4 regions of the Alteromonas infernus genome follow, and region 1 is predicted to be linked to each of the others. Evidence: predicted binding sites of a transcription regulator. Region 1 holds the regulator's gene; each other region holds the start of a gene.
The links. Region 1 encodes FNR, which switches genes on or off when oxygen is low (the NO sensors DNR and NnrR bind a similar motif). Its sites were predicted from a motif close to TTGATCTAGATCAA; they were not measured.
Positions count from the first base shown of each region.

Region 2: the regulator FNR is predicted to act here: its motif matches at 3,024-3,037, upstream of ccoG (cytochrome c oxidase accessory protein CcoG).
Region 3: the regulator FNR is predicted to act here: its motif matches at 1,746-1,759, upstream of clpB (ATP-dependent chaperone ClpB).
Region 4: the regulator FNR is predicted to act here: its motif matches at 3,049-3,062, upstream of ACX5J7_RS02710 (high-potential iron-sulfur protein).

Region 1 is NZ_CACSIG010000037.1:27,848-32,417, reverse strand. It holds gene ACX5J7_RS10230 (heavy metal translocating P-type ATPase) at 1-738, shown strand, start outside; gene ccoS (cbb3-type cytochrome oxidase assembly protein CcoS) at 740-970, shown strand; gene ACX5J7_RS10220 (sulfite exporter TauE/SafE family protein) at 957-1,616, shown strand; gene fnr (fumarate/nitrate reduction transcriptional regulator Fnr) at 1,662-2,402, shown strand; gene uspE (universal stress protein UspE) at 2,653-3,576, shown strand; gene ttcA (tRNA 2-thiocytidine(32) synthetase TtcA) at 3,691-4,570, shown strand, end outside.
Region 2 is NZ_CACSIG010000017.1:110,321-114,890, forward strand. It holds gene ACX5J7_RS04310 (TonB-dependent receptor plug domain-containing protein) at 1-92, opposite strand, end outside; cobalamin riboswitch at 180-442, opposite strand; gene ACX5J7_RS04315 (serine/threonine protein kinase) at 549-1,532, opposite strand; gene ccoG (cytochrome c oxidase accessory protein CcoG) at 1,529-2,959, opposite strand; gene ACX5J7_RS04325 (hypothetical protein) at 3,496-3,768, shown strand; partial or broken gene ACX5J7_RS04330 (DUF3016 domain-containing protein) at 3,880-4,426, shown strand; gene ACX5J7_RS04335 (acyl-CoA dehydrogenase family protein) at 4,550-4,570, opposite strand, start outside.
Region 3 is NZ_CACSIG010000045.1:76,835-81,404, reverse strand. It holds gene clpB (ATP-dependent chaperone ClpB) at 1-1,629, opposite strand, end outside; gene pgeF (peptidoglycan editing factor PgeF) at 1,813-2,568, opposite strand; gene rluD (23S rRNA pseudouridine(1911/1915/1917) synthase RluD) at 2,584-3,567, opposite strand; gene ACX5J7_RS11920 (outer membrane protein assembly factor BamD) at 3,754-4,518, shown strand.
Region 4 is NZ_CACSIG010000008.1:173,805-178,374, reverse strand. It holds gene ACX5J7_RS02720 (substrate-binding periplasmic protein) at 1-735, shown strand, start outside; gene ACX5J7_RS02715 (amidase) at 876-2,510, shown strand; gene ACX5J7_RS02710 (high-potential iron-sulfur protein) at 2,607-2,900, opposite strand; gene ACX5J7_RS02705 (flavin reductase family protein) at 3,136-3,765, opposite strand; gene ACX5J7_RS02700 (zinc ribbon domain-containing protein) at 3,758-3,949, opposite strand; gene ACX5J7_RS02695 (hypothetical protein) at 4,228-4,482, opposite strand; gene ACX5J7_RS02690 (exonuclease domain-containing protein) at 4,498-4,570, shown strand, end outside.

The DNA.
Region 1 (4,570 bases):
ATCGCGAAGGCCTTTAACGGTAAGGTATCACACAAGGTGGATAATTTTTCCGTAACGCCTGGGGGTGGCATTAGCGGTGTAATCAATGATACACATTTTTCAATGGGCTCTGCCGCATTTAGCCTGGCTAACTTACCATCATCAGATACTTACCCATCAGCCAATGTATTTTTAACAGTAAAAGGGCAAATCATTGCTGCTTTTGAAGTACGTGACACCCTTCGTGACGATACCCATGAAACTCTAGATATCTTGTCGCAAAGCCATACCCTTGCGGTATTAAGTGGTGACACCCAACAAAACGTTGATACGCTAACCGCGCCTTTGCCCATAAAAACGGCGAAAGGCGGCTTAACACCTGAACAAAAATACGAAGCGGTTCAGCAAATGCAGCAAGGGGGAGCCAAAGTAATGATGATGGGCGACGGCATTAACGATGCACCTGTACTTGCCAGTGCAGATGTTGCCATTGCAGTGGGTAACGCAACGGACGTTGCCAAAACGGCTGCTGACGTTATATTGCTGGGCGATCAACTGTTATCTGTACCAGCGCTAATTAAAACCTCACATCAAGTGAAACAGAAAATAAGACAAAACATCGGCTGGGCTGTGGGATACAACCTTTTAATATTGCCTTTCGCCGTGTCTGGTTTACTTTCTCCATGGATGGCGGTTGTGGGTATGTCATTAAGCAGTATCATTGTAGTTACAAACTCAACGCGACTTTTGAGCAAATAGCATGAGTATTATTTACGTATTAATTCCTATCGCCATCATTATTGTGGCAGTCGCTATTGTCATTTTCTTTTGGGCGGTAAAAACCAATCAGTTCGAGGATTTAGACCGCCAAGGCTATAGCATTCTTTTTGACGATGACTTATCGCCAGAAGAGAAAAAACTGGCCGAACAGCGCAAACAAATACAAGAAGATAAGGCAGCAAAAAGCCAAGAAGATAATGGACGGGATTAATTACTTTTCTGCCTTTCTTATAGGTTTAGCAGGAGGCGTACATTGTGTAGGCATGTGCGGCGGTATTGTTGCAGCGCTTAGAATGGTATCGCCAAAGGGGGCATCGGCATTGCCCTACACCCTCGCCTACAACATGGGACGCATTACTAGCTATACACTAGCAGGGGCCATTACCGGTGCGCTTGGAAAAATAGCTGCTGACTTCGTACCGCTTGCTAATTATGCCCTCTCTCTTCTAAGCGGCATCATGTTGCTTTTACTCGCTTGTTACTTAGGGAAATGGTGGACGGGTTTATCGGTCTTAGAAAACGCGGGCAAAGGCCTGTTTGCAAAGCTTCAGCCTTTATCAAAACGATTTCTTCCTTTCAAAACGCCGTTAAGCGCGGTTCCCTACGGCTTTATATGGGGCTGGCTACCATGTGGATTGGTCTATTCAACGCTAACCTGGTCTCTGGCAGCGGGTAATGCATTGCAAGGCGCTGGCATTATGTTTTTCTTCGGTTTGGGAACGTTACCCACACTGTTAGCCGCAAGTGCCGGTAGCCAGTATCTTGTTCAAAGCTTTCAGCACAGCTATGTGAGACAAGTCATAGCTGTGATAATGGCCATATATGCCACTTATCTAATTTATGGCGCATTCATGTGAAAATGCGTGTACTATAATCATGTGTACATTAAGAGAGTCAGTCTTATGAGCAAAGGAAGCGAATTTTCAATACATTGTCAGAACTGTAGTTTCAGTCACCTCTGTTTACCTGTTGCATTGAATAAGACAGAAATAGAGTCTCTCGACGATATCATAGAGCGCAAAAAGCCCCTTCATAAAGGTGATACCCTTGTTCAAACCGGCGATAAGTTTGAGTCGTTATATGCAGTAAGAACCGGGTCATTTAAATCGTTTGTGACTAACTCTGAAGGTGAAGAGCAAATAACGGGGTTTCACTTTCCCGGTGACATCATTGGCTTTGATGCCCTTCGAGAAAACAAGCACCAAAGTTACACAATGGCTCTAGAAACCGCCATGGTGTGCGAGTTGCCCTACGAAACGCTTGACGAAATGTCGATGCAGCTTCCTAAATTACGCCATCAAATTATGAGCTTTATGAGTGCAGAGATTAAACATGATCACGATTTGATAATGCTTCTCAACAAACGCACGGCTGAAGAACGCCTTTTGTATTTTATCTCTCATTTATCTCAGCGTTTTGAAGAACGCGGTTTTTCACACAGAGAATTTCACCTTACGATGACGCGTAACGAGATAGGTAACTATCTTGGCTTAACGATAGAGACCATCAGTCGCTTATTAAGTCGTTTCCAAAAAGAAGATATTATTAAAGTTGAAGGTAAACTTATTACGATTGTGGACTTTGAACGCCTTAATACCAAGCTAGAAGTGCTTAACGGCCCGAGTATAGTGTGTAACGGCTAATGTGGTCTAACTCGGTTAAATGGGGTTATCTTCCTAAAAGCGCGCATTCAGCGCGCTTTATACTCCTACTCCCATAACCCTTTTTTCCCATTATTGGCAATGACGCTATACATTGTTGCTTGCCTTGCAATATAAAATACTTGATCTAAAACAACTTACGTTTTCCACATTGTCGTTTATAGTTAGTACAAGTTACTGTTGAACGTTACCGTTCACACAGCCACGACCAAACTTCGTATTAGGGGGAGTTATGATTGAGTGTAAACGAATCCTTGCGGTAGTCGATGCCGAGCGAGATAACCAGCCCGCGTTAAGTCGCGCTTATGAATTAGCATCAAAGACCGGGGCCTCTGTAACTGCGATTATGGTGGTTTACGACTTGTCTTATGATATGACCACTATGTTAAGTCCAGATGAGCGAGAAGCCATGCGAGATGCTGTTACCAATGAGCATGCTAAATGGCTCTCTGGGCAGCTTAAAGAACAAGGCTTCGGTGAAACTGACATCGTGGTTGAATGGAACAATCGTGCCTACGAATCGATTATCTATTACACACTTAAGAATCAAATTGACCTTGTTGTAAAAGCCACTAAAAAGCATGACGACCTGGCTTCCGTTATTTTTACACCTACCGATTGGCATTTAATGCGTAAGTGTCCGCGCCCCGTTTTATTAGTTAAAGAGCATGATTGGCCAGAAGGCGGCGAGATCATTGCCGCTGTAAACGTCGGCAGTGAAGACGAAGAACATGCTGCGCTTAACGACAAGATTACCGTTATCGCCAATGATTATGCGGCCTTGCTAAAAGGTAAGGTTAATTTAGTCAATAGCTTCCCTTCTACGCCACTTAATATTGCTATCGAGGTGCCCGAATTTGACCCTGATACCTATCATGACGCGGTAAAAAATCATCATAAGAAAGAAATGAAAAGCCATGCGTTAAAGTACGGCATTGCAGATGAAAAATGTGTTGTCAGAGAAGGGCTACCTGAAAAAGTCATTCCACAAGTGGCAAAGACATTAGACGCCGAACTCGTCATTATAGGCACTGTAGGCCGTGTTGGTCTTTCTGCCGCGCTTATTGGGAACACGGCGGAGCATGTTATTGATGAGCTAAATTGTGACGTATTGGCTATCAAGCCAGACGGATTCGAGTCGCCGTTAAGTGTGTGATGCCATTAACCTTACGAGCAACCTTTTATGCGTAAATTTAAGAATACAGGCATGGTCTAGAAAAGGCCCTTTATTGTATAATGCTTGCTTTATCACGAACCAAGCTAGTTAATTATGAGTTTAGGCACAAGCAGTGCTGATGCGTCGGTACTAAACGCAGCGCAAAGTAAGCAAAAGTACAACTTCAACAAACTTCAGAAGCGCCTTCGCCGCAATGTGGGTAAAGCCATAGGCGATTTCGGTATGATTGAAAACAATGACAAAGTCATGGTGTGTTTATCTGGCGGTAAAGATAGTTACACCATGCTGGACATTTTATTGTTTTTAAAGAAGATTGCGCCTATTCACTTCGACATAGTTGCGGTAAACCTTGACCAGAAGCAACCAGGGTTCCCTGAGCATGTATTGCCTGAATATCTAGAGCGTATTGGTGTTGATTACAAAATTGTAGAAGAAGACACCTACTCTATTGTTAAAGATAAAATTCCTGAAGGTAAAACCACCTGTTCACTTTGTTCAAGACTGCGCCGCGGTATTTTATATCGCACCGCAAAAGAACTCGGCGCAACAAAAATAGCCCTTGGTCACCACCGTGACGATATGTTGGAAACCTTTTTCCTAAATATGTTTCACGGCGGAAAGCTGAAGTCCATGCCGCCAAAACTAGTCAGCGATAATGGCGAGCATATCGTTATTCGTCCGCTCGCCTACTGTACAGAAAAAGACATCGTAAAATATTCACAAGCCGTAGAGTTTCCTATTATTCCTTGCAACCTATGCGGTTCCCAAGAGAATTTACAGAGACAAAATATTAAAGCCATGCTTCAAGACTGGAACAAACGCTTTCCGGGCCGAATAGAGTCAATGTTTAGCGCTCTTCAAAATGTAGCGCCATCTCACTTAGTAGATAACAACTTGTACGATTTTAAAGGTATTACCACCCAAGATGGCCCCGTTGAAGATGGCGACATTGGATTTGATCAACCTTCTTTTA
Region 2 (4,570 bases), on a different contig from region 1:
ATATCTTGGTTGAGCGTTTGAGAGTAAGCAGGTGTGCTTAAGCACGAGAGAACCGCAGCACTTAGCGCTGCTTTATTAAAATATATATGCATGGTTTTTTATATTTTCTTTGATGCACTCCGCCCGAGCACATGTTTAAGGGAAGCGTTCTATTTGCTAATTTTGAGGCTACAAGCAAACGACACCGTGAGGCACAGGCCGGTATCCGGGCTTACTCACCGTCACATTTAAAGTGATAGCTCTTTTGCCTTCCCATCTAATAGTGTTTGCTAGCGCAAAAGCGCGCTCACTTACAAAAGACAGTGGCGTATGAAAAGAAAACGACATAGCGTTGAGTTTACCGTTGCGGGGGCAGCATCAGTTTTCCACTGATTTCCCGTTTAACCCTAGTTATCGTCGTCATCGGTTGATAAACAAGGGCACCTACGCGTGGGCGATTATATAGAAGTTAAAAATTGATAGCGAATACAGTTTTTTATACCTTACGCCTTTTCGTTGTCTTTAATACACTGCGAAAAGGCGTAGTGAAAAAGCACGTGTTAAATGGGCTAATAGCCCAATTTTAATGAAGGCTCTTGAAGCGCAGATAGCTGCTCTTTTAATGCAAGAATTTGTCCTTCCCAATATTTATCTTCTGCAAACCAAGGGAACGCACGGGGAAACGCGGGGTCTTCCCAGCGTCTTGATAGCCACGCCATATAGTGCACCATACGCATGGCGCGAAGGGGCTCGATAAGCGGAAGTTGCGACGTGTCGAAGGTGTGAAACTCCTCGTAAGCTTCAACTAAGGTATCAAGCTGCAAAAGCTGCTGTTGACGGTCGCCGCTTAGCATCATCCATAAATCCTGAATGGCTGGGCCCATACGACAGTCGTCAAGATCGACAAATGTCGGGCCGTCTCGCCATAAAATATTACCCGGGTGACAGTCGCCGTGTAAGCGAATGGAAGTGGTGGGCTTATACGCTTCTTTGGTGGCAGAAATGACGGGATTTAATATGGCAAAAAATGCGGTTTTTAAATGATCAGGTAGCAAAGTACTTTGCTCGAGCACTTGTTTTGGCTCGTTGAGATAGCTTTCAACATCAATGGAAGGGCGAGAAGTAAATGCTTTGGAATGAGCGACACGATGAATGCGACCTATAAAGCGGCCCATCCACTCGAGTTGGTCAAGGTTATCATTTTCAAATTGTCTGCCGCCAACAGAGGGAAACAGCGCAAAGCGGTAGTCGGTCTCACCTACTTTGTGATGGTGCAACGTACTGCCGTTTATGGCAGTAGGCGCGGCCAAGGGAATTTCATTCTCTATAAGTTCTTGAGCAAACTCATGCTCTTCGCTGATTTGAGTGTCGCTCCAGCGGCCTGGGCGATAGAACTTGGCAACGTAACGCTTGCCATCTTCGGCAAGAAATTGGTAAACCCGGTTTTCATAGCTGTTAAGCGCTAACAAGCCGCTTTGAAGAAAAATGCCCTGGCTTTCCAGGGCATCTAATATGGTATCTGGGCTAAGCCCAGAGAAAGAAAAATCTGTCATCGATAAAGGAACTTCGTTGGTTCATCAACCGTAACCGTTTCTCCATCAATTGTGGTGGTTACACTGATAAAAATATCGGTAACCGTATCTTCCAGATTATAGGCGTCGGTTGCAACTGAAATCGGTGTACTGTAAACCGTACCACCGACAACCGTAACCGTTTGCTCACCTATGTATTCGTAATCAGGTAGCCCTTTCACTGCAATAGTGTAGGTTTGGGTTTGCTGAGTTTTATTTAAAACCTTAATGGTATATACGTTTTCTATCAGGCCTTCATTGGTTTCACGGTATAGCGAGTTTCTGTCGCGAATAATGTCCACCTCGGTGGGGCTTCGCGTCCAAATGTTGGCAAATAGTAAGCCTGTCATAACGATAAGCACTACAAAATAGCCAATCAGCTTAGGGCGTAAAACGTGCGTTTTACCGCCAGCCAGTTCTTCTTCTGACGTAAAACTAATCAGGCCTTTGGGGTAACCCATTTTATCCATAACGCCGTTACAGGCATCGACACAGGCACCACAGTTAATGCACTCGTATTGAAGGCCGTTACGAATATCAATGCCAGTGGGGCACACTTGTACGCACAGGTTGCAATCAATGCAATCGCCTAAGCCTTTCTCTTTTACCTGCTCGTGACTAAGTTTCCGGGGGCGCGGCCCGCGCTGCTCACCTCGAGTTGCGTCGTAAGATACAGTGAAGGTATCTTTGTCGAACATGGCTGACTGGAAGCGGGCATAAGGGCAGATATGAGTACACATGATTTCTCGCATATAACCCGCGTTACCATAGGTACAGACTGCAAAGAAAATAACCGAAAAGCCCGCCCAAAAGCTTGTGTCAAAGGTAGCAAAGTCAATAAATAAGGCACCAATGGGGGTAAAGTAACCCACAAAAGTTAAGGCAGTAAGCAAGGCAACTATTACCCACGCTGTGTGTTTGGCTGTTTTCCTTAGAAATTTATCTACGTCCATTTTACGCGCATCAAGCGCTATGCGCTTATTGCGTGGGCCTTCGAATTTCTCTTCAAACCACGTGTAGATATAAACCCACGTGGTTTGTGGGCACATAAAGCCACACCACACTCTCCCTGCAAAGGTTGTCACAAAGAAAAGTGCAAAGGCCGAAACAATGAATATATAGGCTAATAAAGTAAGGTCTTGAGGCCACAAAGTAAGCGAGAAAATAGTAAACCGCTGCTCACCAATATCTAGTAGAACCGCCTGGTGGCCGTTGTATTGAATCCATGGAATAACGGCAAACAAGGCCAAAAAGAAAAGGCCAAAGAAACGTCTGAAGGTTTCAAGAGGCCCCTGAACGGCGCGCACATAAATACGGCTGCGTGAATCATGGCGCTTACCCTCTGCACTACCTTTCGGCTTATGCACTTTTACCGGCGTAACGGTCTTTACCGGTATTTTTTCATTCATAGCTTAACCTTATGTAGATGTAGCGAACTGCCTGCGCAGTATAACTGCGATCTCAACATCGTATTTAATATAGATCAATAATGGGGCGTATGATCTAACTTTTAGGACTTTCAGTCAATACTGAAAGTTTAGAAATTTCACGAATGACATAGCGTAACGCGTTGATTTCTCGTTTAACCGTAAACACTTTTATACAGCTCGTGAAAATCGTTCTAGATGCGTACTACTATACATGAGTATAGATTGTCGTATTTACAGATAAACCCGTAAGCCATTAATATCGGCGACAATATTATGGTCAAATACTGTCTAAATCATGTACATTAGACTTACTCTAAAATGGAATTTGGCAAAAAGAAGTTAGGTGATCTGTTTTTAAGTTGTGTGTAACTTGAAGCTATTTGTTTAAAACGTGCGTCAACGTTAACTGGGAAGTTATGTTAAGGTTCTTTATTATCGCGGCTGAAATAATCGTTCTGGTTTTGGTACTGCGATCCCCGTTTGTTCAGTACCTCTTTGAGGATATCCAACACTCAGTGTCAGATTGGCTTGTGGCTTTTTCTACCTTGCCAGAACGCAAAGAGTTAGGAAGCCTGCAGGATAAAATTAATATTGAGTTAAGCCCGCTGAAGCCCTATCAGCAAACCTACGTGAAGCAAATAACGGTTAGCAGTGCCAGTGTGAAGCGCTTCTACCTTACCTATTGTGAAAATGACGACATAAACCCAAATTTTACGGGAACTAAACGCGCTCAACTTTGCCTAATCATCAAGCAGTCACCGGTTATGCAGGTCGCCAAGCAAAACTAACCTAAGTTTAACTCTGTAGGTGTGTAGTGCGCAGGGCGATTATAGTTCGGACAAACTATTTTTAAAGCTTGCTAACTTATGGTCGAATCGACTGAATTTAGGAGCATAAAAGTGAATAAACTACGTACTTTTTCTTGTTTGAGTTGCGCCGCAGCAGTAGGTTTACTAGCGGCTCTTGCTCCCTCCCAGGCAGCGGAAGTCAACATTACGTGGGAAGAGCCTGAATCTTACAGCGATGTAAGGCCAACCAATGAATCGCGCAAACGTTTTCGCGAACGCACGTTAGAAGAGCTTGAGTCCCATATTGCAGAGCTAGCGAGTAGCTTACCGGAATCACAAGTGCTCTCTATGACAGTGACTAATGTAGACCTTGCCGGACAGGTATGGCCGAGCCAGTTTGTCGGCTTTGGCTCAGGTGCGGGAAGCGACGTTCGCATTATCAAACGCATCGATATACCGCGCATGACCTTTAGCTACACGTTAGCCAGCGAAGATGGCAAGGTGATTTTTAAGTGCAAAAGGTGTGAAGCTTAAAGATATGGATTTTATGGAGTCGAATATTCGTCGCAACCGAACAGAGTCCTTATCTTATGAGAAAGCCATGTTGAATGACTGGTTTTCCGATACTTTTTCTACGCAAGTTGCCGCAACGAATTAGGGCAGCTGCAGAGCATATTGCAAGCAGAGACTTAAGGCAATAAAAAAGGTCACTTCAATGAAGTGACCTTTTTTGTGCCTTCGGCTTATCAGAAGTAGATAAGCCGAGCTTAGCTGTTATATTTTAAAGGTAATCAAACTCATT
Region 3 (4,570 bases), on a different contig from region 1:
CCACCGAGAAAGTACATCGGCAATTTCAACGTCGGTTACTTTGTTTTTAAGCAATGTGGTTTCGCGAGTCTCGTTTTCCGCAGCCTGTTCTAGCTTTGCTTCTAATTCCGGTATACGTCCATATTGAAGTTCAGACATGCGGTTAAGATCAGAGGCTCTTCGCGCGATTTCTAAATCAAGTTTTGCCTGCTCTAGCTCACCTTTTATGGTTTGCGTTCCTTGCATCGCATCTTTTTCATCTAGCCATACTTTTTCAAGTTCAGCGTATTTAGTCTCAGCTTGCTCACGCTCTAGTTCAATCATCTCCAGGCGTTTATGGCTGGCATCATCGGTTTCTTTTGCAAGCGCCTGTTCTTCCAATTTTAGCTGTATAATACGGCGCTCTAAACGGTCCATATCTTCTGGCTTAGAGTCGATCTGTAAGCGTATGCTCGATGCCGCTTCATCGATAAGGTCAATTGCCTTGTCTGGAAGCTGGCGATCACTAATATAACGATGAGATAAACTTGCCGCCGCTACAATGGCTGGGTCGGTAATATCCACAGAGTGATGGAGTTCATAACGCTCTTTTAGACCTCGCAATATAGCGATAGTATCTTCAACGCTAGGCTCTTCTACCAATACTTTTTGGAAGCGTCGCTCAAGGGCTGCATCTTTTTCGATATATTGGCGATATTCATCCAGCGTGGTGGCGCCTACGCAGTGAAGTTCACCGCGGGCTAATGCTGGCTTAAGCATATTGCCTGCGTCCATAGCGCCATCGCCCTTCCCTGCTCCTACCATGGTGTGCAGTTCATCAACGAATAAAATAACGCGGCCTTCTTCTTTGGCAAGTTCATTTAGCACCGCTTTCAACCTTTCTTCGAACTCGCCGCGATATTTGGCACCAGCGACAAGTGCCCCCATATCTAGGGAAAGCACGCGCTTGTTTTTAAGTCCTTCGGGCACTTCGCCATTGATAATACGCTGTGCGAGGCCTTCAACAATGGCAGTTTTACCTACGCCAGGCTCACCAATAAGCACGGGGTTATTTTTTGTTCTACGCTGCAGTACCTGAACAGTTCGGCGAATTTCATCGTCGCGCCCAATGACAGGGTCAAGCTTGCCTTGCTCAGCGCGTTCGGTTAAATCGGTTGTATATTTTTCTAATGCTTGGCGGACGTCTTCGGCATTAGGGTCCGTTACTTTTTGACCACCGCGCATATCGTCTATCGCGCTTTCAATAGCATCTTTGGTAATATTTAAGCTCTTGAGAATTTCACCCAACCGCCCTTTGTCTTCAAGGGCAGCAAGCACAAAGATTTCAGAAGTGATATATTCATCTTTTCGCTGCTGCGCTATTTTGTCGCAAAGGTTTAGTAATATGCCGCTGTCTTTGCTTAACTGAACATCGCCACCAATGCCTTCAATTCGTGGCAAGCGCTCAATTGCTTGACTCAGTGCAGAACGTAACGCGTTAACATTGATATTAGCTTGATCGAGCAATGGTCGCACTGAGCCGCCTTGCTGATTAAGCATTGCCGTCATCAAGTGTACCGGTTCAATATATTGGTGGTCGCGCCCCAATGCGAGTGATTGAGCATCGGATATAGCGAGCTGAAATTTGCTGGTAAATCTATCTAATCTCATAATCTCAACCTAATAGATGAAAAAATTGTTATGTTCTATTTATGTAGGCTGGTGATTTGCTATTCAAGTATGAGAATGAAAAGTTAGTCCAAATGATAACAATTAATGCAATGAATTTGATGTAGCGCAAACATTGACGCAGTTTGAAACTAAACCTGTGAAGAAAATCGCAGCACCAGTGAGTTAGCGTATACCGATAACACTAACCATCCTTCCGGTGGTGCGCTTATGCTGATGGGTAGCTCTGCGATGAGAATAAAAACGATGTTCGTCTGAATAGGTACAAAAATGACTTTGCGTCACACTTTTTACACCAGCCTGTTCTAGTTGAACTTGCGCCACCAGCGGTAAATCTAATAAGCATTTACCGGGTTGGTCACTGGGCGCTACAGCGCCGTCAATATGGGAAAACCTGCGGCCTAGCTCGGCGTCCACTTCATAGCAAGGGCCGCTAATAGCAGGGCCAATCCACGCTATAACGTCTGCCGGTGAAGCACGAAAGTGCGCAATTGCATTGCTGATAATATTCGATTCCAGCCCCTTCCAACCGGCGTGTACCGCAGCCACTTCGCGGCCTTGTTTGTCACAAAGCAATATAGGCACACAGTCTGCGGTCATTACTGCACAAAAATGTGACTTAGATGCAGAATAAGCCGCGTCAGCTGTGGTATCTACACTAGGTAAAGCAACGACACGGTTACTGTGAATTTGCTCTAGCCAGGTAATTTTATCGCTATGGGGCAAAAGACGCCTGTTGGCTTTCACCAAAAGCAAGTCATCGCCCACATGACTCCCCACATTTAACCCTGCGAACTCGCCTAGGCTCGCGCCGCCAATTCTCGTGGTCGTGTATGCCTCAATATTAGGCGGGCATGCCCACGCAGGTTCAATCAACTCAAGTGTCGAAACTTTAGAAGCGTTCGCTGTCGTCGGTGCCATAGGTCTAAATACTCGCTAAAGCATATCCTGAGGATTGTCTTCAGTGTCTTTTTTAACGGCCTTAAGCAAATCTTGCATGTCTTGCGGTAAAGGCGCCTTCCACGTCATCCACTCTTCTGTCTCTGGGTGGAAAAGCGACAACTGCGCTGCGTGAAGTGCTTGGCGCTGGAAGCCGCGAAGTACCCCAATAAAATCTTCAGATGCACCTTTAGGTAAGCGCGGTCTTCCACCATACACTTGATCACCCAATAATGGATGCTTTATATGCGCCATGTGAACGCGAATCTGGTGGGTGCGTCCGGTCTCAAGTTTTAAGCGCAAATGGGTGTAAGCTCTAAACTTTTCTATAACGCGAAAGTGCGTAATTGCAGGTTTGCCCATTTCGCGAACTGCCATGTGCGTGCGTTTTGTAGCATGTCTGCCAATAGGTTCATCTACAATACCGCCCGCAACCATAGTGCCTAGAGCAATGGCTTCATATTCACGGCTCATCTCGCGGCGTTGTAGTTGGTCAACAAGGTGCGTTTGCGCAGGTATTGTTTTTGCCACAACCATCAAGCCTGTGGTGTCTTTGTCAAGACGGTGGACAATGCCTGCACGGGGAACTTTGTCAATTTCAGGATAGTGATTTAGCAATGCATTAAGCACTGTACCGCTTGGATTTCCCGCGCCAGGATGCACGACTAAATCAGCAGGTTTATTGATGACAAGAATATGCTCGTCTTCATAAACAATGTCCAATGCGATATTTTGTGCTTCGCTGGTTACTTGCACATCCATTTCTGCTTGCACTGTAACCAGTTCGTCCATTTGCATTTTATGACGAGGAACGGTTATTACCTCCCCATTCACAGAGACATTTCCGTCTTGAATCCAAGTTTTTAACTTAGAACGCGAATATTCTGGGAACAAATCAGCTAAAACCTGATCTAACCGTAAACCAAAATGCGCAGCTTCCGTTGAAGCTTCTAATTGTATTGTGTTCGGCGACTGTGTCATAACACCATTGATTACGTCTAAAAAAGGGTATTATAACAAGGATTCACGCTGTACACTGCCTTGTTTACGTTTTTGTATGGTTTTTCTCATCGTTAGTACGTTAGAATGCAATTAAAGTGTTGTTGTTTAACACATGAGCTTAGACAGCGAAGTATTAAAACTGTTTAGCAGGAAAATAGAATTATTATGAAATCATTTCGTCTACTGGCACCCGTGTTACTTGGTGCTATGGTATCTGTCGCAGGATGTAGCTCTTCGGATAAAGAAGAGAAAGCCGTTTTAGCTAACATGGGTGCACAGCAACTGTATGACAGAGCGAAGCAAAGCATGGAAGTCGGGAACTTTAGTGCTGCCGCGCAAACCCTCAGCGCATTAGACTCGCGCTACCCGTTTGGTCCTCTATCGCACCAAGTACAGCTAGACCTTATCTATAGCTACTATAAATCGGGTAAGAACGAAGAAACTCTCGCCACTATCGATAGATTTATTCGCTTGAATCCAAACCATTCAGATGTTGACTACGCTTACTATATGCGTGGCTTAACTAACATGGAATCTGATAGCAATCTTTTCCAAGAGCTAATGAATATCGATCGTACGGACAGAGATCCATCGAAGTCTCGCCAAGCGTTTGAAGATTTTCGCAGATTGATTCAGCAGTACCCAGATAGCAAGTACGCCGCTGACGCTAAACAGCGTATGGTACACATTAAAGATCGTTTGGCTCGATATGAAATAGCAATTGCTCGCTTCTATATGAGACGCCAAGCTTACGTTGCCGCCGCTAATCGCGGACGTTACGTGATTGAACATTTCCCCAATACTACACAGGTTCAACAGGCGCTTGAAATCATGGTTTCAAGTTACGAACAATTGGGGCTTAAAGAGTTGCGTGATAATGCGATGAAGACGTTAAAGCTTAACTACCCTGATAGCGAATTTATTAGTTAAGCAGAGTTGCTAACACCAGAAACTAAAAAACGCACCTAGGTGCGTTTTGCTG
Region 4 (4,570 bases), on a different contig from region 1:
TGTTTAGTGTTTACCGTCATACCTTCTAGCGCAAGGGACGTCGACGTGGTGGTTGGATGGAATAAGCCTCCTTACGTTATTTCACAAGAGCACTCGGGGTTTGAAGTCGATTTAATTCGCGCTATTTTGGCCGATATGGGCCATAGCCTGTCTCCTATTTATGTTCCCTTTGGGCGAACGAGTAGGTTGCTTAAAAATAACACGGTAGATATTGGCCTAACGCTAAATTCAGCGCATAGCGTAGATGAAGCTATCTTGACAGACCCCTATATTATTTATCAAAACGTCGCGGTGACTCGGGCTGATAGAAAGCTTGAAATAAATAGTATTGAAGATTTGCGTGGCAAAAGTGTTATTGCTTTTCAAACCGCTCAGTCAGTTCTTGGAGAAGCTTTTGGTGAGATTGTTTCAGCGCAGCCCACCTATATAGAGATGGCAAGACAAGATAGGCAAGTAGACATGTTGATGCTAGGCAGTGTAGATGTGGCTATTCTCGATAGAAATATCTTTAATTTCTTTAAGTCTGAAAGTCGTGCCTATGCCGATGACGACATTGTTTTTCACGAACTGTTTCCTATCTCTAGTTATAGTGCCGCCATTCCTGACCCAGAATTAAGAGCAACATTTAACGCCACGCTTCACGCTTTTATTGATGATGGGCGTTATCAGAAGCTGCTAGATAAATATAAACTGGATAATCTTCTTTATAAGCTGCCAACCCCAGTAACTCAGTAAATACACATTTTATTGTGTAGCCAGTGAACTATTTCTGATACAACGTATAACAAACTATCATTACTCTAACGTCTGTGACTTGCTGTTTTTGTTTAACAGTAAAAAAACAGGCACTGGGATTATGCGTTAAGGAAAGATTTATGTTGAAGCAGTGGTATTTACTGGTCGCTGCCGTAATTTGTACGGCGTGTGTTTCTCACTCAACCCCCTCTAACTCAAACCAAGCGAACGAAACGCAATACTATTTGGGTAAACCCGCACATCAGCAAGCACAGGCTATTGCCAGTGGCGAGATTACGTCTGCGGCCTTGGTAAAAGGTTATTTAGCGCGTATTGAACAGCTAGATGGCAAGGTAAATAGTGTGTTGTCAGTGAACCCCAATGCGCTAGAAGAAGCGAATGCTATTGATAAGCAACTGGCGAACGGCAAGACGCTGGGCCCGTTAGCAGGTATACCTGTTTTGCTGAAAGATAATATCGAAAGCGATGAACTGCCTACAACGGCGGGCTCGATGGCGCTACTTAACAATAACACTGGGCGAAATGCACCCATTGTGGCAAAACTGAAAGCAGCCGGTGCCATTGTTCTGGGTAAAACTAATTTATCGGAGTGGGCAAATTTTCGCTCTGAATCATCAATAAGTGGTTGGAGCGCGGTAGGCGGGCTTACTCGTAACCCGCACATGCTATCGAGAAGTGCCTGTGGTTCCTCGTCGGGCTCGGGAGCGGCTATGTCGCTGCGCTTGGCGTCCCTCGCCGTGGGTACGGAAACCAATGGCTCTATTATCTGTCCAGCTTCTATTAACGGAGTGGTAGGTTTCAAACCAACCGTGGGTTTACTTTCTAGAACCCATATTGTACCTATCTCATTTAGCCAGGACACCGCTGGGCCAATGACATCGAGTGTACAAGACGCGTGGTTAATGGCCTCAGTTATGGCTGGCGCCGATAAAAACGATAGCGCAACTAAAAACGCTGACGACCACCTTCTTGAAGTCCCCTCTTCGTCGCTGCTTGCCACAGACTTAAAAGGTAAGCGTATTGGTGTGGTGCGCTACCGACAAGGTGATAACCCTCACGTATTGGCTGTTTATGAAAAAGCGTTAAAGCAGTTGGAAGCATCTGGTGCAACCCTCGTAGATATCAGTGATTTTTCTCAGCCGGATTCCTTTTGGGCAGATTCATACAATGTGTTGCTAAGCGAGTTCCATCACAGCATTAACGAGTACCTGTCGAACTCTCCTGCATCGCTTCCCGCTAAAAACCTGTCTGAGCTCATCGAGTTCAACCAGGCTACACCCAGAGAGTTAGCGTTATTTGACCAAGATATCTTTGAGAAGTCCTTAGCCTCTTCTGCTATCGACAGTGACGAATACAAACATGCACTGCGCCTTATCCGAGATACCGCTGGGGAAAACGGTATAGACGCCTTATTGTCGAAGCACAATGTTGACGTATTGGTTGCGCCATCGAATAGCCCTTCATTTTTAATTGATGGCGTATACGGCGACCACTCACCAGTGGGCTTCATCGGGATTGGGTATTTGGCCGCTATTGCCGGTTATCCGCATTTAACTGTGCCTGCTGGGCAAGTAAAAGATCTTCCGGTAGGCATTAGTTTCATCGGCGGCAAATGGCAAGATAAGAAAGTGCTAGAAATAGGCAGCATTTTTGAAGCAAAACACGGCTTTTTTATCAAGCCCGGTTTATTACCCACGCGCTTTGATAACCCGCGTTTAAAAGGTATAGAAGCAGGCCTTAGCGACCCTCGTTAAGCATTTGCCGCAAGGGAGTGAATACATCCTTCAAGCAATAAAAAAGCCCTCGATAATATCGAGGGCTTTCAATCGTCTATCAGCGTGGCCGCTATCTTAGCCCGGCTTTTTGACCCAAGCACTACACCAGCCATCCGCATTTACCAGCTTATTAGGGAAAATGTTACAAGGACGGTATTGTTCACCATCAGCTCCCTGCACGTACATGCAGTTAGCGCACTTTGAACCTTCAACGGTAGACGACGGTGTGTAGTTTAATGCTTTCGCTGTTGGGTCGTCGGCACTTAGCTGTTCTTGAGCTTGTGCGCGCAACGCTACACCACCTAGCGTCAGACCTATAACTGTAGAGCCTGATAACTTCAAGAAATCTCGGCGGTTTACAGATTTCATAACATTCTCCTTAAGAGATAGAAACGATAATGATTCTTTTTTATTCGGCGCTTTAAACGCAAAAACCTGCCCAAAGAGGCAGGTTTTATTACATATCTAAATACTATCTCTTTTTGAAAAAAGATCGAACGAAAAGTCGTATTTTCCTTTGATCTAGATTAAATAAACTTCAGAGTTCGATATGGCAGTAGCAACCCTTATTGATGCAAATAAGACCGAAGTTGCGCTAAAAGGTTCATTTTTGCGATAAATCTGCGCCCGGCTTAGCGTAGGCAAACTGTGCGATACGCGAGGTACCGTGATAGCTGTCTAGCCCGGAGATGCACGCTGTTTTCGCTTGTTCGATATCGGCGTAACCTTCGGTATCAATAATTTCTTCAGGTAGAAAAAGTTCTTGAATCTCACCAATGACCATTTCGGTTTCATTTAGTAAGGTAAAGTGTTGCGCTACCTTAAGCCCCATTTTTATCTCACTCTCCTTAACGTAAGGGGCGCTGAACGTTTCGCTAAACACAGGCGTTAAGCCTACGGCATCAAATTCACTGTCTTCTGGCGCGTAGCGTGCAGAGGTTTGGTGCGCTTTGTCTACCCAATCAGCTGAGACATGATTGAGTGTGTAGAAACCTTGTTGCTTAATATTGCTAAGTGTATCGCGCGTTACTGTGTGAGGTCGCATGATCATGCCAAGAAGAGGAGGGTTTGCGCCTACGTGAACAACAGAGCTGACAATAGCCAGGTTATTGGTTTGTCCGTCACTCGTCCCAACTAAGGTAGCTGACTTAAAACCTGATAGGCTGTTAATTAGGTTGGCCCGATAGCGCTGCGCTAGTGCATCTATATCACTGCGAGTAAACTGCTTAGTCATTCTCTCGTTCTGCCTCAATGTGTATATCGTCGGCGTCTTGGTATGCGGTTAACTCTATGGGTTGGCAGCATACCTGACAATCAAGAACCTGTACTTGACCTACGTCGTTAACTTCATCTATTTCCACATCGTTTGGTGCCATACAGTAGGGGCAAGAGAAGCCCATAGATCGGGTTAAGCTCATAATAGTTCGCCTTCGTAATCATTATTTGGTGTTATTACGTAATGCAAAGAAGACTGGATTTACTCACTGGCATAGAAGTGTAAGCGATAGGCGCGCCTAAGCGAGAGCGAGATTAGGCATACGCAAGCTAGATGCAGACGGAAGTAGATTTTATTAAAGGTGAATTGTGGTGAATAAGATAGGCGTATGCCCGTGCTGTAAAAGACAGACCCGTTTAACGTTTCATCACCTCATCCCCAAAAAAATGCATCGGCGTAACTATTTCAAAAAGCATTACACTAAAGCAGAGCTTCAATCCGGCATATATATTTGCCGGCAATGTCATAGCGGTGTCCACCGATTCTACGATGAAATGGCGCTGGCCAAACACTACAATAGTTTACAGCATCTATTAGACGATTCGCAGCTTGCGGCTTTTTTTCAATGGGTATCGAAACAGCGAGTGCGAGTTTAAACAGGGAATCAATAACTAAAATAGGCGTATTTAATTTGATTAATTGGGCTGTATAAATATACACTATTGCCGATTTCATAGCCAAAGATGCACCATGCGAAAAGATTTACCGCCCCGTTATTACCTGACACATTTTCATGAATTTCTCGCGTTCTTTGAAGGGGCGA